3 regions of the Proteus mirabilis HI4320 genome follow, and region 2 is predicted to be linked to each of the others. Evidence: predicted binding sites of a transcription regulator. Region 2 holds the regulator's gene; each other region holds the start of a gene.
The links. The regulator CRP, encoded in region 2, controls carbon source genes, mostly activating them, when cyclic AMP is high. The targets are predictions, from matches to a motif close to ATGTGANNNNNNTCACAT.

Region 1 (10,322 bases), 830 kb from region 2:
TTTGATCTCATCAAGAGTAAAATCGATAGCATAGTAACGGCCATCTTTTCTTGCTCTGTCTGGATAGCGTTCAGCAACATCGGTGACACGATCGAGATAGTGATCATGCAAGACAACCAGTTGGTTATCTTTTGTCATCACCAGATCTTGTTCTAGATAATCGGCACCTTGTGCATAGGCGAGTGCTTTGGCAGGTAAGGTGTGTTCAGGTAAATAACCGCTGGCACCACGATGGGCAATCACTACTTTATCGCTTGCTGCTTGTGCGATTGTACTTAAAGATAGAGTTAAAAGAACGCCCGCCACTAACGGTTTCAGTTTGAAAGGTGTACTCATAAAGTTGCTCCATTTTCATTTTCGTACAATAAAGCTATGTACAGTTGGCAATAAAAAAGCCACATCAGAAAGTTGATGTGGCTTGATTTTTAGAGATGAGATTTAATCAATTTCATAAATAATCAGTTAATGATTATTCATACTTCTGTGACATTTCACGTTTGTGTTTGGTTTCATTTATCATCACGATAAGTAATAACACAACAGATAATACACTACCGCCGATCATGACCATAAAGCCACCGTCCCAACCGAAGTAGTCAACGGTATAACCTACGATAGCACTTGCCGCAACAGAACCCCCTAAGTAACCGAATAGACCGGTGAAGCCTGCTGCGGTACCCGCAGCTTTTTTCGGCGCTAATTCAAGGGCGTGCAGACCAATTAGCATAACAGGACCATAGATTAAGAAACCAATGATTAACATACATGCCATATCAATATTCGGGTTACCTGCTGGGTTCATCCAGAATACGATAGTGGCAATGGTTACTAAGGTCATAAAGAATACCCCAGTTGCACCACGGTTACCTTTGAACACTTTATCTGACATCCAACCACACAGCAGTGTGCCTGGAATACCTGCGTATTCATATAAGAAGTATGCCCATGAGGATTTATCCATGGCGAAATCTTTGACTTCGCGAAGATAAGTTGGAGACCAGTCCAATACGCCGTAACGAAGTAAGTAAACAAATACGTTAGCAATTGCAATCATCCACAGAAGTTTGTTAGGGAAAACATACTTCATAAAGATTTCTTTTGCTGTCAGTTCTTGTTCGTCTGTTTCTTTATAATCAGGTGGATAATCGTTTTTATATTCTTCGATAGGAGGTAGACCACAAGATTGTGGTGTATCGCGCATTAATGCAAACGCAATCATCGCGACTAAAATAGCCGCGAATGCTGGCATATATAATGCTGCTTTCCAGTCGTTAAACCATGCCATACCTAACAGGAACAGCAATGGCGGTAAACCACCACCGACGTTATGAGCACAGTTCCAAATAGAGACGATACCGCCACGCTCTTTTTGTGACCACCAGTGAACCATGGTACGTCCACAAGGAGGCCAACCCATACCTTGGAACCAACCACACAGGAACAACAGCACGAACATGATCATAATGCTCGAAGTTGCCCATGGCACAAAGCCCATAATTAACATCACAATGGATGCAAGAATAAGACCTGCGGGTAAGAAGTAACGCGGGTTAGCACGGTCAGAGAATGACCCCATGATAAACTTAGAGAAACCGTAAGCAATCGAGATCCCTGATAAAGCAAAACCCAGATCCCCTTTAGAGAATCCCTCTTCTACGAGGTAAGGCATTGCTAAAGCGAAGTTTTTCCTTACTAAATAATAAGCAGCGTAACCAAAGAAAATCCCCATAAAGATTTGCCAACGTAAACGGCGATAGACAGGATCTATCTGTTCCTTTGGCAGACGCGCTTTATGTGGCGCAGGTCTAAACAGACTTAACATATTAGCCTCCGATGGCTTTTATTTTAATATGTTGATATTAAACAATGACAAAACGAACAACAAAGTAATCAAAAAATTTTCTTTAACGAACGTAATAGTAAACTTGTTGAAGCAAATTTACTGTGAAGTAATACTCAGTTGTCGAATAATTTTTCAAGATGTGTAATTTTGAGTGATATGTTAACTTTATGAAACACTTTCTGGTAAATAATTTGTGATTAGTATCACATATGTCGTTTTAATTTTTCACTCATGAGCGTTTCTCTTTCGTTTTTGCTCATTATCAAACATTAACCACATTTTTTGTGTATCTTATACACTATAATTAACGTTAAAGAATAATTAAGCGTTTGCTGAATGTAATGTGAGAGGGCATCTCTATGATGAGCGGTTCACCAGTGACAGAAACAGATGTCATTATTATCGGCGGTGGAGCTACGGGGGCAGGCATGGCAAGAGACTGTGCTCGTCGTGGATTACGCTGTATCCTACTGGAAAGACACGATATCGCAACCGGTGCAACCGGTCGAAACCATGGTTTATTACATAGTGGCGCACGCTATGCAGTGACCGATCCGGAATCAGCGCGTGAGTGTATAGAAGAAAACATGATCTTAAAACGGGTCGCTCGTCATTGTGTTGAAAAAACGGATGGCCTTTTTATTACTCTCCCTGAAGATTCGTTAGAATTCCAACAAACCTTTATTCAATCTTGCCAAGCGGCAGGTATTGATGCTCAAGCCATTTCACCTGAAGAAGCTATTCGCTTAGAGCCTTCGGTGAATCCTAATCTTATTGGTGCGGTTAAAGTACCTGATGGTACGGTTGATCCTTTCCGCTTAACGGCGGCCAATATGTTAGATGCACGTGAACATGGTGCGCAAGTACTCACTTATCATGAAGTGATGGGCTTGATCCGTGAAGGCGACCGTGTGAAAGGTGTACGTGTTTATGATCATCAATCTAAAAATATGTATGAGATCCGCGCACAAATAGTGGCCAATGCCGGAGGAATATGGGGACAAAAAATTGCAGAATATGGTGATTTAAAAGTCCGCATGTTCCCAGCAAAAGGGGCATTACTGATTTTAGGACACCGTATCAATAATATGGTGATCAACCGCTGTCGTAAGCCTGCGGATGCCGATATTTTAGTGCCTGGCGATACCATCTCATTAATAGGAACCACCTCAACTCGCGTTCCTTATGATGAAATCGACAATATGTATGTTACCCCTGAAGAGGTTGATATCCTGATCCGCGAAGGTTCGATGCTGGCACCTAAACTGGCTCAAACCCGTATTTTACGTGCTTATGCCGGTGTACGTCCTTTAGTGGCCAGCGACGATGATCCTTCTGGCCGTAATGTAAGCCGCGGTATTGTATTACTTGACCACGCACAACGGGATGGACTCGAGGGCTTTATCACCATAACCGGTGGTAAATTAATGACTTACCGATTAATGGCTGAATGGGCCACAAACAAGATCTGTGAGAAATTAAATATTTCAGCAAAATGTACCACGGCTGAAGAGCCATTGCCTGGCTCTCGCCAATCGGCAGAGCAAGCATTGCGTAGTGTGGTGTCGTTACCGGCGCCAATTCGAGGCTCAGCGGTTTATCGTCATGGCGATTTAGCCAATAAACTATTGAGTAATGAGCGTATTGATAAAAGCTTAGTGTGTGAATGTGAAGCGGTCACGGCCGGTGAAGTTCGTTATGCAGTGAATTCTTTAACCGTGAATAATTTGCTTGATTTACGCCGTCGTACTCGTGTGGGAATGGGAACTTGCCAAGGTGAGTTATGTGCTTGTCGCGCAGCAGGATTATTAAATCGTTTACAAGTCACAACGCCTCATGGCTCCGAACAACAACTTGCCCATTTTCTAAATGAACGTTGGAAAGGTATTCGTCCTATCGCATGGGGTAATGCGTTACGTGAAAGTGAGTTTACCAGTTGGGTGTACCAAGGTTTATGTGGCTTAGATGCCGATATGATTGATAAAACAGCTTCAGTGGAGGCCGATGATGAAATTTGACGTTATCATTATAGGAAGCGGATTAGCGGGACTGACTGCGGGGATCCGCCTTGCTGAAGCGGGCAAATCTTGCGCCATTATCAGTAATGGACAAAGTGCGTTACATTTTTCATCTGGATCACTGGATTTATTAACGCATCTTCCTGATGGCACGCCAGTTTCTCATCCGAAACAAGCGTTATCAACACTGGCACAACAAGCACCAGAGCACCCATATAGTCGTATTGGTGAAGCAAATGTCACTCAATTGATAGAGCAAGCGCAAACGCTGTTATCAACAACGAGAAATTTAGACTATAAAGGTAACGGTGATGAAAACCATTACCGTATTACCCCGGTTGGACGTTCTCGCATGAGTTGGATGAGCCCACAGCGCGTGCCGACTTATAGCGTTAATCAACCATTCCCATGGAAAAAAATAGCGGTGGTGGGGATTGAGGGATTCTTGGATTTTCAACCTCAGTTTGCAAGTAGTACTTTAAATGAACAAGGTATTGAGGCCATTCCTTATCACATTCATTTACCTTTATTGGATAGACTACGTGATAATCCAAGTGAGTTTAGAGCAATTAATATTGCGCGCTATTTAGATAAGCCTGAAAACACGCAAGCATTAGCAGAAGAATTAATTAAACACATAGATAATAGTGTTGAGGCGATTGTACTACCTGCATGTATCGGGCTAGATGAAGAAGCGCCAGTTAATTTATTACAAGAGTGTGTGGGTAAACCAATTTGTCTATTACCGACATTACCGCCTTCATTATTAGGTATTCGCCTACATCAGGCACTAAAACTGCGTTTTCAACAAGCGGGTGGTTTGATCATGCCGGGTGATCGCGCAGAAGAAGCCGATTTAGTCGGTAATAAGGTTGTCGGTATTCATACCCGTAATCATACTGATATCCCTATCCGTAGCGAGCATGTCGTATTAGCCACAGGCAGTTTTTTCAATAATGGCTTAATTGCGGAATTTGATCGTATTTACGAGCCATTAATGGAATTAGATTTATTAGAAAGTTTACCGCGTAATGAGTGGACACAAGTCAATGTGTTTGCCAAACAGCCTTATATGCGATTTGGTGTTAATACAGATAGTCAATTAAGACCGTTAAAATATGGTGAAGCGTTAGACAATGTCTATGCGGTGGGGGCGCTTTTAGGTGGTTTTGATCCTCTAAACGAAGGCTGTGGTGCAGGTGTCTCCATGATAAGTGCACTCTATGCAGCTCAACAAATATTACAGAGTGATAAATCGCAGCACACCACATCTGCGGCTGTGGAGGCAGTACTATGAGTTTACAAGATACCAGTTTTGAAAGTTGTATTAAATGTACAGTTTGTACGACCTATTGTCCTGTGGCAAAGGTCAATCCACTCTATCCAGGACCTAAACAAGCAGGCCCTGATGGTGAGCGTTTACGCTTAAAAGATCCCATGCTTTATGATGAAGCACTGAAATACTGTACTAACTGTAAACGTTGTGAAGTGGCATGTCCTTCAGATGTAAAAATAGGGGATATCATTTCCCGTGCTAAACTTAACTACAATCCTAAAACACCTAAAATTCGTGATGCTATTTTAAGTCATACTGATTTAATGGGAACGCTCTCTACGCCAATGGCGCCGATTGTTAACACTATTACCGGATTAAAACCAGTACGTAAAATCTTGGATAAAGCGCTTAAAATCGACCATCGTCGTGAATTACCCAAATACTCTTTTGGTACATTTAGAACATGGATGAAAAAACAGGTTGAAGAGCAAGCACGCTTTAAAGATCAGGTTGCGTTTTTCCACGGTTGCTATGCTAACTACAATCACCCTCAATTAGGGAAAGATTTAGTTAAAGTATTCAATAAAATGGATATTGGTGTTCAACTATTAAAACGTGAAAAATGTTGTGGTGTTGCATTAATTGCCAACGGCTTTGTGAAACAAGCGAAAAAACAAGCTACCGTAAACCTTGAATCTCTGACAGAAAAAATTGTGGAGAACAACATTCCGGTTGTTGCTACATCTTCTACTTGTACTTTCACTATTCGTGATGAATATGAACATATTCTAGATATTGATACTTCAAAAGTACGGGAAAATATAGAATTAGCAACACGTTATATTTATCGGTTATTGGAAGAAGGGCGTGAATTACCATTAAAACATACCCCATTAAAAGTGGTTTATCATACCCCTTGCCATATGGAAAAAATGGGGTGGGCGGCTTACTCCATTGATTTAATCAAACGTATTCCTGGGGTAGAAGTGATTGTATTAGATTCACAATGTTGTGGTATTGCCGGTACTTATGGTTTTAAATCGGAAAACTACGATGTTGCGCAAGGCATTGGGGCGGGATTATTCCGTCAAATTGAAGAGAGTGGTTGTGATTTAGTCATTACAGATTGCGAAACCTGTAAATGGCAAATAGAAATGTCAACAACCAAAAAATGTGAACACCCAATTAGCTTATTAGCTCGGGCATTGTAGAAAAAATTAATGAGATAACAATAACGTAGTCACTGATTACAATAACAAGCAATTTGGGAATAAAAGTCGATCTTTTATTCCCTTTTTTATTACTTTACATCACATTGTGAGTCAACAGGGTACAGAGCACCCTGTTGGCGCCATTAATATTAATCTTTAATATAACCACTCACGCCCTAATTGGTCTGCTGCCATAATCGCCGCAAACACTTTATCGGAATCAACATCAAATGGCATATTGTAAATTGTTTCACCTTCTGCACAGCTTAATTCTGCGACAGCCATGATTTTTTCATTTAATTCATCACCTGTAGCATGTACGCCTAATTCTTCTAAGGTAACAGGTAAGCCAACTTGAACACAGAAATCGAGTACTTCTTCGATCTCTTCTAACGGGCTATTTTCTAGCACTAGTTGAACTAGAGTACCAAAGGCGACTTTTTCACCGTGATACATTGCATGGCACTCTTCTAATGCAGTGAAACCATTATGTATTGCATGTGCGGCGGCTAATCCGGCACTTTCAAAACCAATACCGCTTAAAAAGGTATTTGCTTCGATAATATTTTCAACCGCAGTAGTACACACACTACGGCTGACAGCCAGTTTGGCTTTATAGCCATCTTCAAGTAGGGTGTGATAACAAAGCTCTGCTAATGCCAGTGCTGCAAGGGTGGTTTTACCTCCAGCCATTGTTTGCTTTTGTGCTCGACTACAGGCTCTTGCTTCAAAATAGGTCGCTAAGGCATCTCCCATCCCTGCCACTAATAAACGTGGTGGTGCTGAGGCAATTACATTGGTATCCATAACAACGATATCAGGATTTTTCGGGTAGAAAAGATAGCTATCAAATGCGCCTAATTCTGTATAAATAACAGAAAGTGCGCTAGTAGGAGCATCGGTTGATGCGATAGTCGGAGAGATCACCACAGGTAACTGGCATTTATAGGCGACGGCTTTGGCGGTATCAAGGGTTTTTCCTCCCCCAACACCAATGATAACAAGAGCGGCTTGTTGTTTGGCTATCTCAACTAAGCGGTCAATCTCTTTATGTGTACATTCACCGTGAAACTGTTCAAAGTGTCCATTGACTTCATACTGTGTCATGCTGTCTTTGACGATGCTGCCAGCCAGATCCATGACAAACTTATCAGCGATAATCAATGCTCTCTCACCCAAAGGTTTTGTATATTTCCCAATATGATATAACGCATCAGGCCCTTGGATATACTTCGCTGGGGATTGAATAACTTTTAACATAATAGACTCCTACTATCTTCAAAAGAGTAAAAAATCTTTATGGCGGGGAATATCATCTTAACCGAGATGGAAAAAAGCTGAGATGATCCAGAATACTATTAATAGTTTAATTGATAATAAAAATATTATATTGAAACGGGTTAATTTTTGTATTGCTAGGCAATAAAAGTCTTACTCTTTATCATTCATCAATAGTAGTGCGGTGTCTTCACTTATTATGCTAAATAATGGTATTTATTGCCGGTAGATCAAGGTATTGGTAAAAGTAAGCTAAGGCTTTATTGTGCAAAGAATAAAGCCTTATTGGGGGAGTCAATCAGCTAAGGACGGATTTGAGCATAGCTTTGTTGTTGATTTTCTTGTGCAAAAAAATAGCGCAAAATAAAGTTCAATAATACGCCATAGGCCGGTAAGAAAAACAGCATACAAATCGTCAATTTAAAAGTGTAATCCACGAGCGCTATTTCGACCCAATTGGCCGCCATAAACGCATCTGTACTGCGATAAAAGGCAATAAAAAAGAAGGCAACAGTATCTAAGAAATTACCAAAAAACATCGCTGCACTTGGTGCTACCCACCATTTTTGTTGCTGTCTTAAACGATTAAAGACAGAAACATCCATAATTTGCCCTAACACATACGCCATAAAGCTTGCTGTCGCTATTCTTGCCACCATGATATTAAAATCATTGAGTGAGGCAAAACCTTGCCAACTTCCTTGGAAAAAGAGTGTTGATATTAGGTAGGAAATAGCTAATGCCGGTATCATAACGGCAGTAATAATGCGTCTTGCCAGAGGGGCTCCATAGATACGAACAGTTAAATCTGTCGCTAAGAAAATAAATGGAAAAGTAAATGCACCCCATGTGGTATGGAAGCCAAAAATAGAAATAGGCAATTGAACAAGATAGTTACTAGAAGTGATTATCAATATATGAAATAACGAAAGCCATAATAGCGCCGCCGCTTTTTGGCGGGAGGTAAACCTATACATAAATTGTACCTTTTTAGTGATTGGGGTGAGGGAACCCAATAAAACGTATGATTTTCTCTCATCAGGAGAGGATGCGCATCATACTCTTGTTGCGCAACAAAAGCAAAGATCGGCGATAACTCAACGTGAAGTTGATGAATGTGCCGTGATGTGCGAGGCAAAGCGAGATATAATAGTGCTATCTGTTAGTGCGAAAAAATGGTTAATACAATGAATGCCCAATTTGATGATGCGACAAAAACATTAGATACCTTAGGACTACGTTGTCCTGAGCCTGTTATGTTAGTGCGTAAAACCATAAGAAATATGGCTCAGGGGGAAACACTGTTGGTGATTGCTGATGATCCGGCTACAGTGCGTGATATTCCCGGTTTTTGTCGTTTTATGGAACATGACCTATTACAGCAAGAGACGCAAGCAACACCTTATCGTTATTTGATCCGCAAAAAAGAGGGTCAGCTGTAAATCAGCTTATCTTGTAAAAAACACGCTTATCAAGCGAGATAAAGCATGGCTTGTCTCGCTTGTGGCTCTTTCTTTCAAGGCAAAAGTAGCTCTCCTTGCCTTTTTATACCTCATATAAAATCTATTTACCTCATGAATAAATGCAATGGTTTTATGATGAATTAGTCATGTTTTTTCTAAGAGATTATTTTTCTATATTTATAGGTTTATGTGAATTAATAGATTTATTGTATTAGTTTCGTATAAGAAACAATTAAAATAATTTTATTTATCTCTTTTGTATTATTGTGAAAATAGTATTTAAAAATGTTTGTTTATTCATCGTTTTAATGATGAAGGGATAATTATTAGTTAATTTTTTGCTCTTTTTGTTTTTCCTAAAAATGCTATTTTAGTGTTTTTTATAATAGAGTTTATTTTATTTAATTTGTTTTGTTTCAATAAGATATATTTTCATTTATTTAAAATGCCACATATTGATAAATTATAATCTTGTTAAAATATCTTGAAAAGTTCATTATTCACAGCGTATTAATAAATACAAAAACCTCTAATAAATAAGGATCTCAACTGTATGTGTTATTAATCTAATATTTAGACTATTTATTTTAATAGCCATAAATAGATGACGTTCTTAATTAATTCGTTGTACCGGAAACCATTCGCATAGGGAGTACGGTATTTTTTTTATCAGCACAATTCCACTAACTATGAAAAAAACAAAACATTTATTTAAAACAAAGGGTTGTAATATTCCTTTTACTTCTGTGATGATGGTAAGTTTTGTCTTAATGGGCTGTAACGATCAATCGACTCAGCCAACCAAGCCTGCTATCCCAGAAGTGGGAGTCTATACTGTCAAAGAGGAAATTCTTCCATTAACGGTCGATTTGCCAGCAAGAACGGCATCTTATCGTGTCTCACAGGTGCGCCCACAAGTCGATGGTATTTTAGAAAAACGTCTATTTACTGAAGGTAGTGATGTTAAAAAAGATCAACCACTGTATCAAATAGATAAAAAACCTTACGAAACTCAGGTAGCTAAAGCGCAAGCGGCTTACGATAATGTGAAAAAATTAGCTGCCCGTTATAAATCTTTACGTGCCACTAATGCCATTAGTCAGCAAGAATATGACGATGTAGTATCACGCCTTGATCAAGCTAAAGCCGATTTAAATCAAGCAAAGATTAACCTTGGCTATACCCAAGTTTTATCACCTATTAGTGGCAAAATCAGTCGCTCTTTTGTTAGTG
Region 2 (10,322 bases):
ATGAATTAGTGTTTGAGGTACGAGAGTCATATTTAGAAAAAGCAAATGCGATGATCCATAAGCTCATGGAAAGTAGCATGGAGCTTGCTATTCCACTGAAAGTCGAAGTCGGAGTCGGTAATAACTGGGATGAAGCCCATTAATGACGAGATAACACTTTGTTTATAATAGATATCAGAATGGTTTTTTAACTGATGAATTTAAGCGGGATAGCCATAAGGTTTTCCCGCTTTGCTATATTTAAAGCTAGGGAAGGGGCAATAGGAAGTGTGGGGGGATAAAAAATAAAAAGCCCAGTTGTTTGACTGAGCTTACACTATAAAAGTCATTAGTATTAACAATATCAAAAGTTAAATACATTCCATTAAGCAACTTGGGTGCTGTTGAGTTTGCTTAATTTTTTCTGTTTTTTCTCGATACGTTGACGTTTTAACGGCGATAAATGGTCTATAAATAGTTTACCATTGAGGTGATCTAGCTCATGTTGAATACAGCCAGCAAAGAGATCGGCTGCTTCTAGCTCGATTTCATCACCATTTCTATCTAGTGCTTTGACTTTTAAGTAGCGAAAGCGTTGTGTGGGAGCAAAAGAGTCTGGGATAGAAAGACAACCATCCATCATATCCATTATTTCATCTTCAGTACTGATAATTTCTGGGTTAATAAGAGCAATGGGTTGATCTCTATTTTCAGAAACATCAATAACGACAATACGTTTAGAGACATTAACCTGAGGAGCCGCTAAGCCAATTCCTCTTTCTGCGTACATGGTTTCAATCATGTCATCGATTAATGTGCGTATTTCGTCATCTACTTTTTCCACAGGTGTAGCAACTTTGCGTAGTCGCTCATCAGGAAAATGCAGTAGCGTTAATACAGCCATGAATACCTCATTTTATCGCTAATTTACAAATTTATTACGGTCTCGCGATAAGCCTATCACAAAATTAGTTTGTATAAACCGCACATTTTGTGTGATTTGTTTTATTTTTAAGCACTTTTTACAGGTGATTTAGATCTCATAAATATGTAATTAAACTACATTTATTGAGCGTTTGAATACATAAACATCAAGCTGAATCGTGTTTGCATGTGAAAAAAAATTACAAAAGGGCTTTTATTAGCCAAAAAAATAGAGTACATTATCTCTTGTAGGGTACAGAGGTAAGATGTTCTATCTTTCAGACCTTTTACTTCACGTAATCGGATTTAGCTGAATATTAGCTGCCCCAGTCGACTTTATTTCGACTGGGGCATTTTTTTATCTAAAATTTGCACGAGTGATTAATGCTAAGAATGGAAGGGGAAGCCATATTTTCCCCTAATAAAGCGGATAGTGAGTTAAGCTTCTGTCTCTGGTTCGTTAGTATCAGTAAACCACTCATTTAACGTATTACGTAATTTATCAATGCCTATTTTTTTCAAAGAAGAAAAACATTCAACACGTATATCACCTGATTTTTCTGACAGTGCATTTTGTACCGCCATTAACTGCTTTTTACGTGCCCCTGATGCTAATTTATCCGCTTTAGTGAGCAAGACGAGAGTCGGAAGCTCTGAATCCACCGCCCAATCAATCATCTGCATATCGAGATCTTTTAATGGATGACGGATATCCATTAAAATAACAACTCCTTTTAAGCACTCTCTTTTTTGCAGGTATTCACCTAAAGAGCGTTGCCATTTGCGTTTCATCTCTTCGGGGACTTGAGCATATCCGTAGCCAGGTAAATCGACTAAACGTCGTCCTTCCTCAATTTGAAACAGATTGATAAGTTGAGTACGACCGGGTGTTTTACTGGTTCTTGCCAATCCATTTTGTTGCGTTAGTGCATTTAACGCACTGGATTTACCCGCATTAGAACGACCCGCAAAGGCAATTTCAATTCCTGTATCTGGTGGTAAATGGCGGATATCAGGTGCACTGATAATGAAATGTGCTTTTTGGTAATTAAATTGGGTCATTATGGTATAAGCCTCTCTGAAATAATGCGCTTCCTCATGCATACTAAGATGAGTTTTGCATAGAGAATCGAAAATCGATTAATTAACTATTCCCTCTATTTTGGCGTAATTTAGCGACTTATAACAGTAATTAAACATGAAAATTTACCCTGTTATGATGTAAATGCGTTTATTGTGCGTAAATAAAGGTAAATGATTGGCACTATTTGCCCCAGCGAATTAAAATCGCTGCATATTAAGTAAGTTGTAGACTATTAAAGTAAAGGATCCCTGCATGTTAAAACGTTTTTTTGTCACTCTCGTTACCGCTTGCACCTTGACAACCACAAGCCTTGCAATGGCTGCAACGGGAGAGACCTTTGTTAAATTAGTCACATCTGAAGGCAATATTGAACTGTCACTGGATAATAAAAAAGCCCCTATCACAACGAAAAATTTTATTCAGTATGTCGAAGATGGTTACTATAACGGGACCACTTTTCATCGAGTGATCCCCGGATTTATGATCCAAGGTGGGGGATTTACGGCAGATTTGCAACAAAAGCAGACACGAGAGCCGATTAAGAATGAGGCTGATAATGGCTTACGTAACTTAAAAGGCACCATTGCAATGGCTCGTACATCAGATAAAGACAGTGCCACAAGCCAATTCTTTATTAATGTTGCTGATAATGCCTTTTTAGATCACGGTCAACGTGATTTTGGTTATGCGGTGTTTGGTAAAGTAGTGAAAGGCATGGATGTTGTCGATAAAATTTCACAAGTGCAAACCCGCAATATTGGTCCTTACCAAAATGTACCCGTTAAAACCGTGACGATTTTATCCGCTGAGGTGGTTAAAGAATAATGGGTGATTAGGTTAGACACTTCTCTAGCCTAAGCCAGTCAATGAACAGATATCCAGAATGCGTTCTCACATTCTGGATATTGTCGATCAAAAAAATTATTTCTGATCTTTGTTTTTGACATATGATCTTCTAGTACCGCGCTTGTTTGCTTTATTTATCTCTTAATTGATGAATAATCACCGTCATTATTGTTATTGCGCAATAAATCAACAGCTTTTCTTACTTACTATTTATATTTTACACCTGTGCTATGATAATCGGCTTCGTTGTATCCAGGTCGGTTGAATAACGAGCTATTTTGTCAGGGATATAACGGTTTCAAAATAGCATTAAAACAGATAATGATAATAAAATCAGTCGGATAAGCTAATATGCTGTTACTTATTGATAATTACGACTCGTTTACCTACAACCTTTACCAGTATTTTTGTGAACTGGGGGCGGAGGTTGTTGTTAAACGTAATGATGAGATTGGGCTTAAAGAGATAGAAAAGATGATGCCATCACATCTTGTTATCTCTCCGGGACCTTGCACGCCAGATGAAGCAGGGATCTCTCTTGAGGCGATACAGCGATTTGCCGGGGAAATACCTATTTTAGGTGTTTGCCTTGGTCATCAGGCGATTGGGCAAGCTTTTGGTGCATCCGTTATCAGAGCCCGTGAAGTGATGCATGGCAAAAATTCATTAATACACCATAATCAGCAAGGGGTGTTTAAAGGGCTTAATCGACCTTTAAGCGTTACCCGTTATCACTCTTTAGTGATTGATGCGACAACCTTGCCTGTCCCTTTTGAGGTTACAGCATGGAGCCAACATGACGGGAATGTTGATGAAATTATGGGGATACGTCATCGTACTTTACCCATTGAAGGTGTGCAATTTCATCCTGAAAGTATTCTGAGTGAACAAGGGCATGAGTTATTAAATAATTTTCTTAAATATTAATTGGATAATGAAAATTTAGCGTCATTATCCACTTTTATATCAAACCTTATTTGATTTTTTATTCATATTTAGTGATTATATTTTCATTGTATAGCTAAATGTCGGTCAGGTGGGGTAATGATAAATCAACGTATTAATAGGGCAACTTACGATCAGGTAATGTTGCCAATTTATTCACCAGCAGATTTTATTCCTGTTAAAGGGCAAGGTAGCCGTGTTTGGGATCAACAGGGAAAATCCTATATTGATTTTGCTGGTGGTATTGCTGTTCTAGCGCTTGGGCATGCGCATCCACTATTGAATAAAGCACTGCAAGAGCAAAGTGAGAAGCTTTGGCATGTAAGTAATGTGTTTACTAATGAGCCGGCATTATGTTTAGCTCAGAAATTAATCCAACATACTTTTGCTGAACGTGTCTTTTTTGCCAATTCTGGGGCAGAAGCGAATGAAGCCGCACTTAAATTAGCACGACATTACGCTATTACCCGTCATAATCCTTATAAAACGAAGATAATTGCCTTCCACCACGCCTTTCATGGTAGAACATTTTTTACAGTCTCTGTTGGGGGACAACCTAAATATGCGGATGGTTTTGGTCCTAAACCTGCGGATATTATACATGTCCCTTTTAACTCTCTTGATGCTGTAAAAGCCGTGATTGACTCTCATACTTGTGCCGTAATACTGGAGCCTATCCAAGGTGAGGGCGGAGTGACACCGGCGACAGCGGAGTTTATGCATGGCTTACGTACACTATGTGATAAGCATCAAGCGCTATTAATTCTTGATGAAGTACAAACGGGTATGGGGCGAACCGGCAAACTATTTGCTTATATGCACTATGATATACAGCCCGATATTATTACCAGTGCCAAAGCATTAGGTAGTGGTTTTCCTCTCAGTGCGATGTTAACCACCGAGGATATCGCTTCGGTAATGGGGGTAGGAACACATGGTACGACTTATGGGGGGAACCCATTAGCCTGTGCAGTAGGCAATGCTGCTTTTGATTTAATCAACACTCAGGCGGTATTAGAAGGTGTCAGTGAGCGTCATCGTTGGATAGTGGATGAATTGCAGGCGATAAACCAAACTTATGCTGTGTTTTCTCAAATTCGTGGACAAGGCTTATTAATTGGCGCGCAGTTAGCACCACTGTATGCAGGTAAAGCAAAAGAGTTACTTGCACTGGCCTCTAAGCATGGCTTAATGATATTAAATGCCGGGGCTGATGTAATACGCTTTACACCATCGCTGATTATTACCCTCGAAGAGTTACAAGAGGGCATGAATGCGTTACGAAAAGCGCTTGATGAGTTTGTAAAAGCAGAGTGAATTCAAATGTAAAACCCCATCATTGCGATGGGGCTTCATACAAAATAATCACTGTCCATCAGTTAAATGGGCTGTTTTCAATGCAACTTAACGAGTACCGTAAACAACGATAGTTTTACCGTGTGCTGAAATGAGGTTTTGATCTTCCAGCATTTTTAAAATACGGCCTACAGTTTCACGTGAACAACCTACAATTTGACCGATTTCCTGACGTGTAATTTTAATTTGCATGCCATCAGGATGCGTCATTGCATCAGGTTGTTTAGCTAAATTTAATAAAGTTTGTGCAATACGACCTGTTACATCAAGGAAAGCAAGGTTACCTACTTTTTCTGATGTGGTTTGTAATCTATTCGCCATTTGAGCGGAAAGGCGCATCAGAATGTCAGGATTGACCTGAATTAATTGGCGGAATTTTTTATAGGAAATTTCTGCTACTTCACAGGCTGTTTTTGCTCTAACCCATGCACTACGTTCTTGATCTTCTTCAAATAATCCAAGTTCACCGATGAAGTCACCTTGGTTTAGGTAGGAAAGGATCATCTCTTTTCCTTCTTCATCTTTAATAAGAACAGCCACGGAACCTTTAACAATATAATAAAGTGTTTCCGCTTTTTCACCTTGGTGGATCAGCGTGCTCTTGGATGGATATTTGTGAATATGGCAGTGTGACAAAAACCATTCAAGAGTCGGGTCTGTTTGCGGCTTGCCGAGAACCATTCGCGTTATCCTCTGTACGTTAATGCAGCCTTTCAAAACGGATTGACACCCTTTTGATACAGCGTGCTTAAAATCCTATCTTTACCGATTAACTTCCTGAGAATTCGGAAAGTTAATAAGGAATAGATTATAATAAATGAGAAAATAATGCATTGATCTTAACCACTATCATCAAGCAGATATTGTTTTTAACACAGTTAACGCATTAAGTCTCGTTTTACGCAGTCAGCATAATAAACCTATTTGCTAATTGCTAGTTGAATTATGAGAATGTACTCTTTTAGTCTCAGTTGTATTTAGGGGAAAAATAAAATGGAAGCACGTGTTAAATGGGTTGAAGATTTATCTTTTGTTGGCGAATCATCTTCCGGCCATCAAGTTATGATGGATGGTAATTCAGGTGATAAAGCGCCTAGTCCGATGGAAATGGTATTAATTGCTGCGGGTGGTTGTAGTGCTATTGATGTGGTGAGTATCTTACGTAAAGGTCGCCACCAAGTCACTGATTGTGAAGTGAAATTAACATCAAAACGTCGTGAAGAGGCACCTCGTTTATTTACTGATATTAATTTACATTTCATTGTTTCCGGTAAAGCGTTGACAGATAAAATTGTTGAGCGAGCTGTACAATTATCAGCAGAAAAATATTGCTCTGTTTCTTTAATGTTAGGAAAAGCGGCCAATATTACGCACTCTTTTGAAATTAAAGATCCTGAATAAATTTGATATTTTAAAATAAATTTTAATATATAAAATAATATCCCTAAAATACGGGGATATTATTTTCGTCACAAATAACATATCTATTTTAGCTAATTTTTTCACCATTCAATAATTTCTTCACCAGTGGTGCCATGATTAATTCCATCGCTAAGCCTAATTTCCCTCCTGGAACAACAATAGTATTGATAGTCGACATAAATGAACCATGCAACATTGCCAATAGATAGGGGAAATCGATATCCGTTAAGCCACGAAAGCGAATAACAATAAAACTTTCATCCAGTGTTGGAATAGCTTTAGCTGAGAAGGGATTAGAGGTATCCACCGTAGGAACGCGTTGGAAATTGATATGAGTGCGAGAAAACTGTGGAATGATGTAACTGATATAATCATCCATCGAACGTACCACAGAATCTCTCACCGCTTCTTGAGAGTGCCCGCGCTCTGTGGTGTCTCTAATTAATTTTTGTATCCATTCAAGGTTAACAATAGGCACAACACCGACTAATAGGTCAACGTGTTGAGCGACATTATGTTGATCGGTAACGACTCCACCATGCAATCCCTCATAAAATAAAATATCTGTTTTTTCTGGCAATGCTTCCCAAGGTGTAAATGTCCCGGGTAATTGGTTATAAGGGGTTGCTTCATCATAAGAATGAAGATATTTGCGAAATTGCCCTTGCCCTGTTTGGCTATAGTGACTTAGGGTTGAACTTAATAAATTAAAGTCATTGGCTTCAGGGCCAAAATAGCTGATATGCCGTCCTTGCTCTTTCGCTTTTCTAATGGCCATATCCATTTCAGGGCGTGTATAACGGTGAAAACTATCCCCTTCAATAGAGGCTGCATGGGCGTTGAGTTGCTGAAATATTTTACGAAAAGCTTGGCTGGTTGTAGTAGTACCTGCACCACTTGAACCAGTAACAGCAATAATAGGGTGTTTGATTGACATATCATGTTCCTTTTCAAAATAAGGGCTATACCTTATTGTTAAATGTGATGTGATAGTGCCAACTTAGGTAAGATCAATCAGGGCGAAACTGTGCAGCTGGCATAATGTTGACGCTTTCATGAAGCTCAGACCACACTAACACGGCCTCACCCGAGACGAGTTGTTTTTTTACGTCGGCAACTTTCTGTTCAAGCGTTTTCTCTTGCATACCATAATCAGTCCCTTCTCGTAAAACGAAACTTTCAATCAAGTTATCTAGCGTTTCGGTTGATAGTTCTTGCCAAGGGATGATCATTTTACTTTCTCCAAATAGGTTGATAGCCAGTCGGGGATACGTTTTTCAAGCCACATTACAGGCTTAGAGAGTTTTCCACTAACAAAACCTACATGCCCACCAAATTCTGTTAATTGGTATTCAATATTTTTGGGTAATGTTGTGATATCAGGTATCACTTCTGTAGACATAAAGGGATCATCTTTGGCGTGAATGATAAGTGTATTTTTTTTGATCTGATTGAGTAAAGGGAGAGCGCTACATTGACGATAATAATCAAGGGCGTCTTTGAAACCGTGAATTTTTGCCGTGATCAGATCATCAAATTGACGTAACTTTTTAATGGATTTAATGGTTAATAGACTAATAGGTAACGATTGGGGATAGCGGATCAATTTGCGAGTTGCATTGCGTTTTAACCCTTTCAGTAAATACCATTGATAGAAGCGCGAAAATCCTCGCTCTATTTTGGTTGAGCAAGGTTCTAACATCAAAGGTGCGGACACAATAACAGCGGCATCTAATACCGCATTTTCACCACTTTCGGCAAGATAATAGGCCAGCATATTGCCTCCTAAAGAGTAACCTACCGCTGCGGTTGGTTGTTCGCCAAATTGCTCTTTTAACCAATTCAGAAAATAGCGGGCATCTTCTGTTTCACCAGAATGATAAATGCGTTTTTGCCGATTGGGTTCGCCACTGCAGCCTCGAAAATGCATGACAACACCTAGCCATCCTCGCGCTTTCGCCGCGGCTAGCATGCCGTGAACATAAGGGCTATTAAAGTTACCTTCCAAACCATGAAAGATAACTAAACGGGGCTTATGTTGCGCTGTTTTGGGTTCTTCACTCCATGCTAAGTCGACAAAATCATTATCAGGCAAATTAAGCCGTTGCCAATAAGGCGTTAATAGTGGCGTTCTTCGCACTATTCGAGGCAAAAGTGTCTGTAAATGGGGATTCTTAGCCCAAGGTATTGGATCAAAATATTGAGACATAGTTCCGTTTATTAAAATGAATTAATGCTTGTTTGCTAAATAACATACTGCTATTTTCGGTGAAAATAAAACATCTGTCACATCTTTGAGCATTTCACTATGACAAATAGCCTAGTTGTTTCGTTGAGCGTTTTCCTTTTTATTGCAGCTATTACGCCCGGACCTAATAATTTACTATTAACCTCTTCGGGGGCTCATGTTGGTTTAAAACGCTCTTTAACGTTGATGGCAGGCATTATCGTCGGAATGCAATGTGTATTACTTAGCTCTGCGTTTGGTATTGCGACATTATTGATTATTTATCCCGCATTGCATATCGGTTTAAAGATTATTGGTAGCATTTATCTTTGTTGGTTAGCTTGGAAAACAGCAACCGCTTCTTATCAACGATTAGATATTTCAAGTAAAGTGCCCCAAACAGTGACGGCGTTTCAAGGTGGATTATTGCAATTTTTAAATCCAAAAGCTTGGATGATGGGGCTAGGCGCCGTAGGAAGTTTTAGTTTAGCCGGTGATGGTTATTTGGGATCGATTGGTGTGATTAGTGTTGTGATGTTGTTGGTTAATTTTATCGCTGGTATGGTATGGATTTTAGGTGGAACATTTATCAGTCGTTTTTTACAAAGCAGACGAGCATGGTTCTCATTTAATATTATAATGGGGATATTAACCGCCATGTGTATTCCATTGATTTGGATTGAATAAATATAGGCTAAAATAAATGATTTAATTTCTTTTTATTGTTGTAAATAATATTTTTTTTAGTTTAGTTAGTCTCTTGTTTTGTTGTATTGCGTTTAATTAGCTAATTTAGCTATGTTGAGTCATTTTCTACGATTATTATTATACCCAAATATGTTATTTAATCACACATTACACATAATTATTTATTACCGTTGTTGATGATTATCTATTAATAATATTAAGTATGATTAAAGTGTTGTTTTGTGTATTTCTTGATTATTTTATCTTTAATTTTAATCGTAGCTGTGACAAGGAATTATTTATTCCGTTTGATTGACCATAGTTGTTGAGTGTTTATTGGTTGTTTATTTTTATTAACATTAATTTTATGATTATTTATCAATGGGATAAAAAATTTTTATTATGCTATATATTGATATTTAATGGAATTTTATCTGCAGTGATATTAAGGAATAAATTATTTCAAAAAACTAAAAAAAATTTAAGCATTATTTATAATTCGTTTAAAAATAGATGTGCTTATACGTAAAATTTTAGATAAAATCATAAACAGAATTATTATAAAGGTATTGTTAATATTATTAACATTTTCTATTGAGTAGATGATGTTTTTTATTCACTTTACCATCAATAATTAATTATTTAATACAATTAAATTTGTTAATAATTAAATCATTATAAAAATAGTATAATTTAAGTGGATTATGTCATTATGCCTACATTAACGAAGATAGCGTGGATAAAACCAGGGATGGCGACAAATCAACGTAAAATAGCGGATTATATTTTAGAACACCCTGAAAAAATCGTGACTTTATCATCACAGCAATTAGCCGAAATTATGGGAGTCAG
Region 3 (10,322 bases), 1.5 Mb from region 2:
AACTTCCAATTTGATAAAATTGATATTACAGATTCAGTGAGTATTGCGCAATTATTTGCTGATCACCGTTTTGATCGAGTTATTCACTTGGCGGCTCAGCCTGGCGTTCGTTATTCAATTGAAAACCCAATGGCATATATCGATGCTAATATTGTAGGCCATATTAATATATTAGAAGGTTGTCGCCATCATAACGTTGGGCATTTGATTTATTCGTCATCAAGCTCGGTATATGGTTTAAATCAAAAGCAACCTTTCTCTACAGAAGATAGTGTTGATCATCCGGTGTCACTTTATGCTGCGACGAAAAAAGCCAACGAATTAATGTCTCATAGCTATTCTCATTTATATCAGCTACCCACAACAGGACTGCGATTTTTTACCGTATATGGTCCTTGGGGGCGTCCTGATATGGCACTATTTAAATTTACTAAAGCTATGTTAGCGGGTGAGCCTATCGATGTTTATAATGGCGGAAATATGACCCGTGATTTCACTTATGTCGATGATATTGTCAGTTCTGTGGTACGTTTAATTAATATTATTCCTCAACCCAACCCAAATTGGACCGTAGAGCAGGGGGAAACTTCATCAAGTTCTGCACCTTATAAAATATATAATGTGGGTAATGGACAGCCTACAAAGTTAATGGATTTTATTACAGCAATAGAAAAATCACTCAATATTAAAGCTAAATTGAACTTAATGCCGATGCAAGATGGTGATGTACTTTCAACCTGTGCTGATTGTAGCGATTTAGCTCAGACAACAGGTTTTTCACCCAACACTGCAGTAGAGTATGGTGTGAAGCAGTTTGTGGATTGGTATGTAGATTATTACCAGCAATAATCAGAGCATAGATATAATGCACAAGACAAAAAGGAGCCTTAAAGCTCCTTTTTTATTATAAAATTAACTAATTAATTTTATCAATACATTCACTATATTTGTAAAGCCCTTTTTATTTAAAAGCTTCATCAGCCTATTAAAGTTAAACGCTCGTTTAATAAAAATGACTAAACAAGAAAAATACCCTTTTAATTTTTAAAAGGGTATTTTAAATAGAGTATGCATTAAATTAGATGAGGAAATCTTCTAAAGATTTGCCTTCTTCTTCAATTGCACGTTTGATTACAGCTGGTGTACGGCCTTGGCCTGTCCAAGTTTTAGTTTCACCATTATCATCAACGTATGAATATTTAGCAGGACGTGCTGCACGTTTAGCACGACCAGTTTTGCTTGCGCCAGCAGCTTCAAGCAGGTCAGTTGGATCAATACCATCGGCAATTAATAGCTCACGGTATTTTTGTAATTTTTGCTGACGTTCTTCAATTTCAGCTTGCATTGCTTGTTCTTCTTCGCGGCGTTCATTAACAACGACTTCAAGTTTCTCAAGCATTTCTTCTAAAGTTTCTAAAGAAGTTTCTCTTGCCTGTGCACGAAGAGTACGGATGTTATTTAATATTTTTAAAGATTCGCTCATTTTCCTGGTCTCAAATAAATGTTGTTGGCTGATGTAATACTAATAATAGATTGCTATTTAAAATTCTGCAATAGCTAAATACAAACCAAACGTAAATTTTCTTTTTTTAAAACGAATATCTTTACAAAAAAATATTAAAAGTTGGGGCATCTTTCGCCAATAAAGGAAATATTAGTAATGATATACATCTTTTAACTGGTGATAGCGCTAATGTAAAAGAATAGAAAACGTTGTCTACTTTTTTATAATAACGGATTTTTTTCTAAAAATGCGCTTAGAGTAACTTTCATAGTTTAATAACTGTATATCAAAGGCGGGGTTAATATGTTAAGTACCTATTAAGGCTATTTATTTTTTAAACAAAAAATTTGCCTCATCAGTGATCCTGCGCTTTTTTCGCTATATCTTTTATAGAAATAAAGGCTATAAATAGTTGTCGTTGATAACTTCTCGTTTGTTTATGTTAAACTGCTTCCCGCGATAATACACACTATTTAAGGAGAGAGCTGATGGCTCAGCTTTACTTTTATTATTCAGCTATGAATGCCGGAAAATCAACATCTTTATTGCAGTCTTCTTATAACTATAATGAGCGAGGAATGCGAACTTTGATTTTTACGGCAGCGATAGACACACGTTTTGCCAAGGGAAAAGTAACCTCAAGGATAGGGTTAAGTGCTGATGCATTGCTTTTCAGTGATGATATGAATATTCGTGATGCTATTTTAGCTGAAAATAATAAAGAGCCTATTCATTGTGTTTTGATTGATGAATGCCAATTTTTGACTAAAGCACATGTAGAGCAACTTTGTGAAATTACCGATAGTTATGATATACCCGTTTTAACCTATGGCTTAAGAACGGATTTTAGAGGTGAATTATTTACTGGTAGTGCTTATTTGCTTGCATGGGCTGACAAGCTCGTTGAGCTTAAAACAGTTTGTTACTGCGGGCGTAAAGCAAATAAAGTATTACGCTTAGCGGCAAATGGGAAAGTACTTTCAGACGGCGCACAAGTGGAAATAGGTGGTAATGAAAAATATGTTTCAGTGTGCCGCAAACATTATACAGAGGCTACGTTAAAAGGACGAATTGAACAGTTATAATGCAAAATTCCTCTTCTCTATTGTTAATTGGTGCGGGAATAGAGGGGGGGAAATATAATCGTCTAAATAAATGTTATCTCTTGTTATACTAAAAAAAGGTTATCTATTTTTAGAAGTTACGTTTTATATTTACTGTATTTTATAATTCATAACTGAAAATAGCATCAATAATGTAAAAAAATGTTAGTTTTTTTCTAGAAACATTTATTCGTTTTCTCCGTTTCATTATCTTTAATCAATAAAAAGGTAATCAGATATACGTAGGTTCTTTGTTTTGTGATGTAGATATTGATTTTTACAAATGTTCTAAGATGATGACATTTGATACTTCGCCATTATTTATAGTTTAATAAAACTGAATAAAGAAGAGAAAAAATGCTTGTGAGTGAAAAAATATTTCAACCATTTAATGGCTCAGGTGAAATGTTTATATCTAAATATTCATATTGGTTATGAGTAAAAAAGAGGAAACTGTGCTTAATAGACCAAATATAAACATGTGAATTACCACTAAAGTAGTATTTATTAGATAAAAAATATACAAATAGCCCCTACTTTGAATGTTATATACTGCTTAATAAGCAAAAGTGAGTTCGATAATATTTTATTGAAATTTTATTTTTATAAGTTTATTCCTTTCTTCGATAGATCAAAATCTTTTGATATTTCTCTTTTTTATGGTGTTGCGGTAAAAAGTGCTTATTAAAAAATAAGCACCTCATTTTATTACATTAATAGTGCCTACTTTTGCTCAACTCTCATTTTTGTGTGATAAACCTTATCATAAGAATAATTGTGTCGTGTGGTTTAACTCAATGAGAAATTTTAGCGTTTTCATTTCTAGGTAATCAGATATCAAGGCGCTGTAAAGCACGTTAAGCGCTTAATCACGGTTAAGCTGAATAAAGAGATGGATGTTGATAAAAATGAGGGAGAGGGCGATTGGTGCTGTTTTAGCAACGTATACCTAAAAGTGATAATCACAAGGCGGCTCTCTCATCTATCTTGCTGGACGTCATATTAAATACAAGGAAGAAAAATAAATTGAGAGATAAGGGGATTAGAACATTATTGTTATCCATTGATAGACAAAATAAAACCAGCCTTGTGGCTGGTTTTATAGTAAAGCAATCATCGAAGATTGAAGGCTAATCTGTTAATACAGAGATAGCGCTATTATTTCTTACTGCTTTTTTTCGCAGGCTTCGCTTCTTTTACCTCAGCAACAGGGTGCTCGTTAAATTCGCGACCGTAGTAAGAATCTAATAACAGTTGTTTTAACTCAGAGATCAGCGGATAACGTGGGTTAGCACCGGTACACTGATCATCAAACGCATCTTCTGATAATTTATCCACTTTCGCTAAGAAATCACTTTCTTGTACGCCCGCCTCACGGATAGAAGCAGGGATACCTAATGAAGATTTCATCTCTTCTAACCAAGCTAACAGTTTTTCAATCTTAGCGGCTGTGCGATCACCAGGAGCAGACAGTTCTAAGTGATCAGCAATTTCAGCATAACGACGACGTGCTTGTGGACGGTCATATTGGCTAAATGCAGTCTGTTTTGTTGGGTTATCATTCGCGTTATAACGAATAACGTTAGAAATTAATAACGCATTGGCAAGACCATGAGGAATATGGAATTCAGAGCCTAATTTATGCGCCATTGAGTGACAAACCCCTAAGAAGGCGTTAGCAAATGCAATACCTGCGATGGTGGCTGCATTGTGGACACGCTCACGAGCAACCGGATTTTTAGCACCTTCATGATAGCTTGCTGGCAGATATTCTTTCAGCAATTTCAGAGCTTGCAGTGCCTGACCATCAGAATACTCATTGGCTAATACAGAAACATAAGCTTCTAATGCGTGAGTCACCGCATCTAAACCACCAAAAGCACAGAGTGATTTTGGCATATTCATCACCAGATTGGCATCTACAATCGCCATATCTGGCGTTAATGCGTAGTCTGCTAATGGATATTTTTGGCCTGTTTCATCATCAGTCACAACAGCAAATGGTGTAACTTCAGAGCCTGTACCTGATGTTGTGGTAATTGCTACCATTTGAGCCTTCACACCCATTTTCGGGAATTTATAAATACGTTTACGGATATCCATAAAGCGTAATGCTAATTCTTCGAAGTGTGTTTCTGGGTGTTCATACATTACCCACATAATCTTAGCCGCATCCATTGGTGAACCGCCACCTAATGCGATGATCACATCAGGTTTAAAGCTGTTCATCTGCTCTGCACCTTTGCGTACGACACTTAATGTGGGATCTGCTTCAACTTCAAAGAAAACTTCCGTTTCAACACCAAATTTTTTCAGTACATTGGTCACTTCATCAACGTAACCGTTGTTGAATAAGAAACTGTCTGTAACGATAAATGCGCGTTTTTTACCATCAGTTGCAATCTCTTCCAGTGCAATAGGTAAGCAACCACGGCGGAAATAAATTGATTTAGGAAGTTTGTGCCACAACATATTTTCTGCTCTTTTCGCCACGGTTTTAGTGTTGATAAGGTGTTTTGGCCCTACGTTCTCAGAAATGGAGTTACCACCCCATGAGCCACAGCCTAAAGTGAGAGAAGGAGCGAGTTTAAAGTTGTATAAGTCACCAATACCCCCTTGTGATGCCGGTGTATTGATTAAAATACGGGACGTTTTCATTTTGTCGCCAAAGTAGGCAACATGTTCAGGACAGTTGTCTTGATCGGTATATAAACAAGAAGTATGACCAATACCGCCCATTTCAACTAATTTTTCTGCTTTATGTACCGCATCTTCAAAGTTTTGTGCATGGTACATTGCTAACAGAGGCGATAGTTTTTCGTGAGCAAAAGGTTCTGCATCAGTAGTTTCTTTAACTTCACCAATTAAAATCTTAGTGTTAACAGGCACTTCAATACCGGCCATTTCTGCGATTTTCACTGCCGGTTGACCAACGATGGCCGCATTCAAGTTACCATCTTTTAAGATAATATCTTGAACAGCTTTTAACTCTTTACCGGTTAACATGTAGCCGCCGTGAGTGGCGAAACGTTCACGAACTTGTTTATAGATACTGTCTACGACGATAACAGATTGCTCTGAAGCACAAATAACCCCATTATCAAAGGTTTTTGACATCAAAATAGAAGCAACTGCACGTTTAATGTCTGCTGAGTCATCAATAACAACAGGAGTATTACCCGCACCAACACCGATAGCAGGTTTACCTGAACTGTAAGCGGCTTTTACCATTCCTGGGCCACCTGTTGCTAAGATCAGGTTAATATCATCATGGTGCATTAATGCATTGGATAATGCCACTGAAGGTTCATCGATCCAGCCGATAATATCTTTTGGTGCACCCGCGGCGATTGCAGCGTTTAACACAATTTCAGCCGCACGGTTTGTGGCTAATTTCGCCCGTGGATGAGGAGAGAAAATAATACCGTTGCGTGTTTTTAAGCTGATTAATGCTTTAAAAATAGCGGTAGAAGTAGGGTTAGTTGTTGGCACGATACCACAGATAATACCGATAGGTTCAGCAATAGTGATAGTACCGTAGGTTAAATCTTCAGACAAAATACCGCAGGTTTTTTCGTCCTTATACGCATTGTAGATATATTCTGAAGCAAAGTGGTTTTTGATCACTTTATCTTCAACGATACCCATGCCAGACTCTTCAACAGCTAATTTTGCAAGAGGAATACGGGCGTCAGCGGCAGCTAATGCAGCAGCACGAAAAATTGCGTCAACTTTTTCTTGAGAAAAGTTAGCAAATTCAAGCTGAGCTTTTTTTACACGAGCAACCAGATCATTGAGTTCAGTAACGTTAGTTACAGACATAAAGAGACTCCTGATAAAATGTTAAACTTTTTAAGCAAATTAGCCGGTAAAATCATCACTAAATAAGAATAGCTCAAATCAAAATTTCTATACTTATTTAAGTCATTATTATTAGAAGCTCTAATTTGCTTAAAAAGCTAAGAAAAAACAATAACAAATACAAATATATTTTAAAAAGATCTCCTTTTTCTGAATGATGACAGCTTATCATCTTTCTAATTAATTAAAGTGATCTACATCACAATAATAGCAAGCTGACACCTTTCAGCAAGTGTTTAAATGGTAATGATAATTAATTACAAAAATAAATGGACTATTTTTTTGTTGTAAGACTCTCTAGGATATAAAATTAAATCACTGGAGTTATGGTTGTTTACTAGCGAAAAATTTAGCCAAAATAATGTTAAGTAATAGAATTAACTGGTTTATTGATTTAAAGTAACGCGCATTTTTTGGAGTTACTCTATCTTTTAGAGCATAATTCGCATGTTTATTAGCCAAGAAGGGGCTTTTCATGGGGGCACTGCTGGATTTATCCGGTTATATTAAATTTTTTGTCGGTCTTTTTGCTATTGTAAACCCGATAGGGATCTTGCCTGTATTTATCAGTATGACGAGTTATCAAACGGATGCAGGACGTAATAAAACAAACTTAATTGCCAATGGCTCCGTTGCGATTATTTTGGTTATTTCCCTATTAATAGGTGATTCGATACTGAGTATTTTTGGCATCTCTATTGACTCATTTCGTATCGCTGGGGGGATGCTGATAGTGACAATCGCAATGACCATGATAAATGGGCGCTTAGGAGAAGATAAACAAAATAACCAAGAAAAAAATGAATCAGCAGTACGTAGCAGTGTTGCGGTGGTGCCTTTAGCATTGCCATTGATGGCAGGTCCTGGCGCAATTAGCTCCTGTATTGTTTGGAGTTCACGTTGGGAAGGGGTGACTAATTTCTTAGGTCTTGCTGCGACCAGTATCTTTTTTGCTTTTTGTTGTTGGTTACTGTTTCGTAGTGCCACTTTATTAGTTAAATACTTAGGTCAAACCGGTATCAACGTTGTCACGCGTATTATGGGGTTATTGTTGATGTCGTTAGGTATTGAATTTATTGTCACTGGGTTACGTTCTATTTTTCCGGGATTATTAGTATAAGCACAGTGTAATATTACCAATAGAGCAGTATTGATATTTAATACTGCTCTTATCATTTCTCTCTTTGTTATCTTTTTTGTGGCTATTTTTAATTAATCAAGACGATGAAGCCCTTGAGAAAGCGCTTTTCTATCATAATAGCAAGTCAATTGACCCTCTTCCATTAGCGCTGCGCTATCCGACATATGTGCAATAACATCTGCATCATGGCTGACCAAAAGGTAAGTCATGTTATGCTGTTTTTTTAAGGTATTAAGCAGATTTAAAATTTCTGCTTGTACCGACATATCCAGTGCAGAGGTTGGCTCATCTAATAATAACAACTGTGGTTGCAACAGTAATGCTCTGGCTATAGCCACACGTTGACGTTGTCCACCTGATAGTTGATGTGGATAACGATAAGCAATATCGCCTTCTAAACCGACTTGCTCTAACGCTGAGGTTATTGTTGTTTTATCATAAGCAATATGATGAATTTTTAACGGCTCAATAAATGCTCGTTCTATCCGATGTTGAGGGTGTAATGAAGCATAGGGATCTTGAAACACCATCTGTATGTTACGGCGTAACTTACCTTGAAAGCGTTGCTGTGGCTTAATTGCTTGCCCTAACAACTTAATATCCCCTTGCCAATGATGTAATAATCCGGCTATAACCCGTAATACAGTTGATTTACCGCAACCAGAACGACCAATTAAACTAAAGGTTTCGCCTTGTTTAACTTGTAGATTGACACCTTTTACCACCTGCTTAATCTGTCTATTTTGTTCAAATTGAACGCGTAAATGATGAATATCAATTAGCATAAGGTGTACCTTTAAAATTCAGTGTTCTATCTAATACCGGTAATTGTGTGCCATAGGTACTCGCATTAGGGCGACAGGTCCATAAGGTGCGGGTGTATGGATGTGTGGCTTGAGGTAATGCTTTTGCCTCAAGTTCATCCACTTGCTCCCCTTGATACATGACCATAACACGATCACAATATTCAGCCACTAAAGGTAGATCATGGCTAATTAACAACAAAGCCATATCTCGTTGTGCGCATTGGGTAATGATAAGTTCTAATATTTGATGTCGTAGCTGTGCATCTAGTGCGGAAGTTGGCTCATCCGCAATCAGTACCGTTGGGTTATTAATCAGCGCAATAGCGATCATCGCGCGTTGTCCCATACCGCCCGATAATTCACCGGGGTAGCGAGAAATACTCTGTTCCGGTAATCCCACGGAAAGCAAAGTTTCAGTAATTAATGCATGTTGATCTTTATGGGATAATTTTTGATGGAGTTTTACCGTTTCTTCTACTTGCTGATAAATGGTTTTCACTGGGTTTAATGCATAACGAGGATCTTGTAATACCATTGATATTGTTTTTCCTCGTAACTGGTTCCATTGCTTAGGAGAATAAGCGAGGAGATCGTCCCCCATAAAATGCAATTTATCAGCAGAAACTTTGCCCGGCTTACGCACTAAGCCCATTAATGAGCGTGCCGTCATCGATTTTCCTGAACCAGATTCACCCACCAGCGCTAACCGCTCTTGTCCTAACTGAAAGGAGACATTATTCACCACTCTAGCACGTGGAAAATCAATACACAGATTATCGACTTCGATTAAAGGGGCTTTATTCATGGCTTTCTCCTAATACATCGCGTAATCCATCACCCAATAAGTTAAAAGCAAGGCTACTGATTAAAATTGCCGTACCCGGAATAGCGGCCACCCACCACTGATCAAAAATAACGGGCATCCCTTCGGCAATCATTGCTCCCCATTCCGCCATGGGAGGGCGAGCACCTAGCCCAAGGAAACCTAAACCTGCTGCAGCAAGAATGATCACCGCTAAATTAAGGGCTAAACGTACAATGGCAGACGGTAAACATAAAGGAAGAATATGCCCCCATAATAGTCTAATACCGTTAATTCCCATCATTTCAGCGGCTGCAAGGTAATCACTATTACGTAAGTGTTGAATTTCACTACGGGCTTGGCGGGCATAAGCCGGCCATGCTGTAAGTGCAAGGGCTAATGCACCGTTAAGTAATCCCGGCCCTAACATGGCGACAAAGGCAAAGGCTAAAATTAAGGAGGGCATAGACATAATGATGTCGGTAAAACGCATTAAAATCCGCTCTGTCCAACCGCCGTAATAACCGGATAAAATGCCAATAAATAGCCCTAATGGTAGTGTTATCAAGGCAACAAGACCCACCAAACCTAACATTGGGCGTGTACCATAAATTAAGCGTGAAAGAATATCGCGACCATAACTATCAGTACCTAACCAGTGTGCAGCATTGGGGGCTAATAAGCGTTGTGCAGCGTGTTGCCAATTTGGATCATAAGGCGCTAGCCAAGGGGCAAAAATGGCAATTAGTAGCAGAAGAAGCAACAATGACAGACCGATAAACGCTGAAGGTGAACGCGCTATTTTTGTTAAAAAGGAGAGTGACATTAGCGTAACCTCGGATCAGTCAAACGAATAACGATATCTGTCATATTATTAATCAGCACAAAACATAGACCAATAACAAGTGTGCCCCCCATAATTGCGGTGGTATCACCCGCAAAGAGAGCCGTTGTGAGATAACGACCAATCCCCGGCCAAGAAAATACCGTTTCTGTTAATACGGCACCTTCTAACATCCCTGTATAAGACAAGGCGATAATGGTCATCAACACACCGCGAATATTAGGTAATACATGGGTAAATAAGAGACGTAATTCGCCAATC

Region 1: a site for CRP is predicted at 2,035-2,052, ahead of glpT (glycerol-3-phosphate transporter). Genes of this name have one in related genera too.
Region 3: a site for CRP is predicted at 6,656-6,673, ahead of adhE (bifunctional acetaldehyde-CoA/alcohol dehydrogenase). Genes of this name have one in related genera too.

Annotation. Positions count from the first base shown of each region.
Region 1 is NC_010554.1:3,923,253-3,933,574, forward strand. It holds gene glpQ (glycerophosphodiester phosphodiesterase) at 1-336, opposite strand, end outside; gene glpT (glycerol-3-phosphate transporter) at 470-1,822, opposite strand; gene glpA (anaerobic glycerol-3-phosphate dehydrogenase subunit A) at 2,203-3,861, shown strand; gene glpB (glycerol-3-phosphate dehydrogenase subunit GlpB) at 3,851-5,158, shown strand; gene glpC (anaerobic glycerol-3-phosphate dehydrogenase subunit GlpC) at 5,155-6,348, shown strand; gene PMI_RS17885 (glycerol dehydrogenase) at 6,505-7,608, opposite strand; gene PMI_RS17890 (7-cyano-7-deazaguanine/7-aminomethyl-7-deazaguanine transporter) at 7,929-8,603, opposite strand; gene tusA (sulfurtransferase TusA) at 8,814-9,068, shown strand; gene PMI_RS17905 (efflux RND transporter periplasmic adaptor subunit) at 9,779-10,322, shown strand, end outside.
Region 2 is NC_010554.1:3,089,298-3,099,619, reverse strand. It holds gene polA (DNA polymerase I) at 1-143, shown strand, start outside; gene def (peptide deformylase) at 365-883, opposite strand; gene spfP (small protein SpfP) at 1,170-1,217, shown strand; gene yihA (ribosome biogenesis GTP-binding protein YihA/YsxC) at 1,342-1,965, opposite strand; gene ppiA (peptidylprolyl isomerase A) at 2,240-2,812, shown strand; gene PMI_RS13940 (aminodeoxychorismate synthase component II) at 3,185-3,760, shown strand; gene PMI_RS13935 (aspartate aminotransferase family protein) at 3,878-5,095, shown strand; gene crp (cAMP-activated global transcriptional regulator CRP) at 5,183-5,815, opposite strand; gene PMI_RS13925 (OsmC family protein) at 6,128-6,535, shown strand; gene PMI_RS13920 (phosphoribulokinase) at 6,624-7,493, opposite strand; gene PMI_RS13915 (YheU family protein) at 7,567-7,788, opposite strand; gene PMI_RS13910 (hydrolase) at 7,785-8,765, opposite strand; gene PMI_RS13905 (LysE family translocator) at 8,865-9,470, shown strand; gene PMI_RS13900 (SIS domain-containing protein) at 10,183-10,322, shown strand, end outside.
Region 3 is NC_010554.1:1,569,850-1,580,171, reverse strand. It holds gene PMI_RS07210 (NAD-dependent epimerase) at 1-849, shown strand, start outside; gene hns (histone-like nucleoid-structuring protein H-NS) at 1,079-1,483, opposite strand; gene PMI_RS07200 (thymidine kinase) at 1,993-2,589, shown strand; gene adhE (bifunctional acetaldehyde-CoA/alcohol dehydrogenase) at 3,766-6,429, opposite strand; gene PMI_RS07190 (YchE family NAAT transporter) at 6,944-7,588, shown strand; gene PMI_RS07185 (ABC transporter ATP-binding protein) at 7,681-8,394, opposite strand; gene PMI_RS07180 (ABC transporter ATP-binding protein) at 8,384-9,220, opposite strand; gene PMI_RS07175 (ABC transporter permease) at 9,213-10,043, opposite strand; gene PMI_RS07170 (ABC transporter permease) at 10,043-10,322, opposite strand, start outside.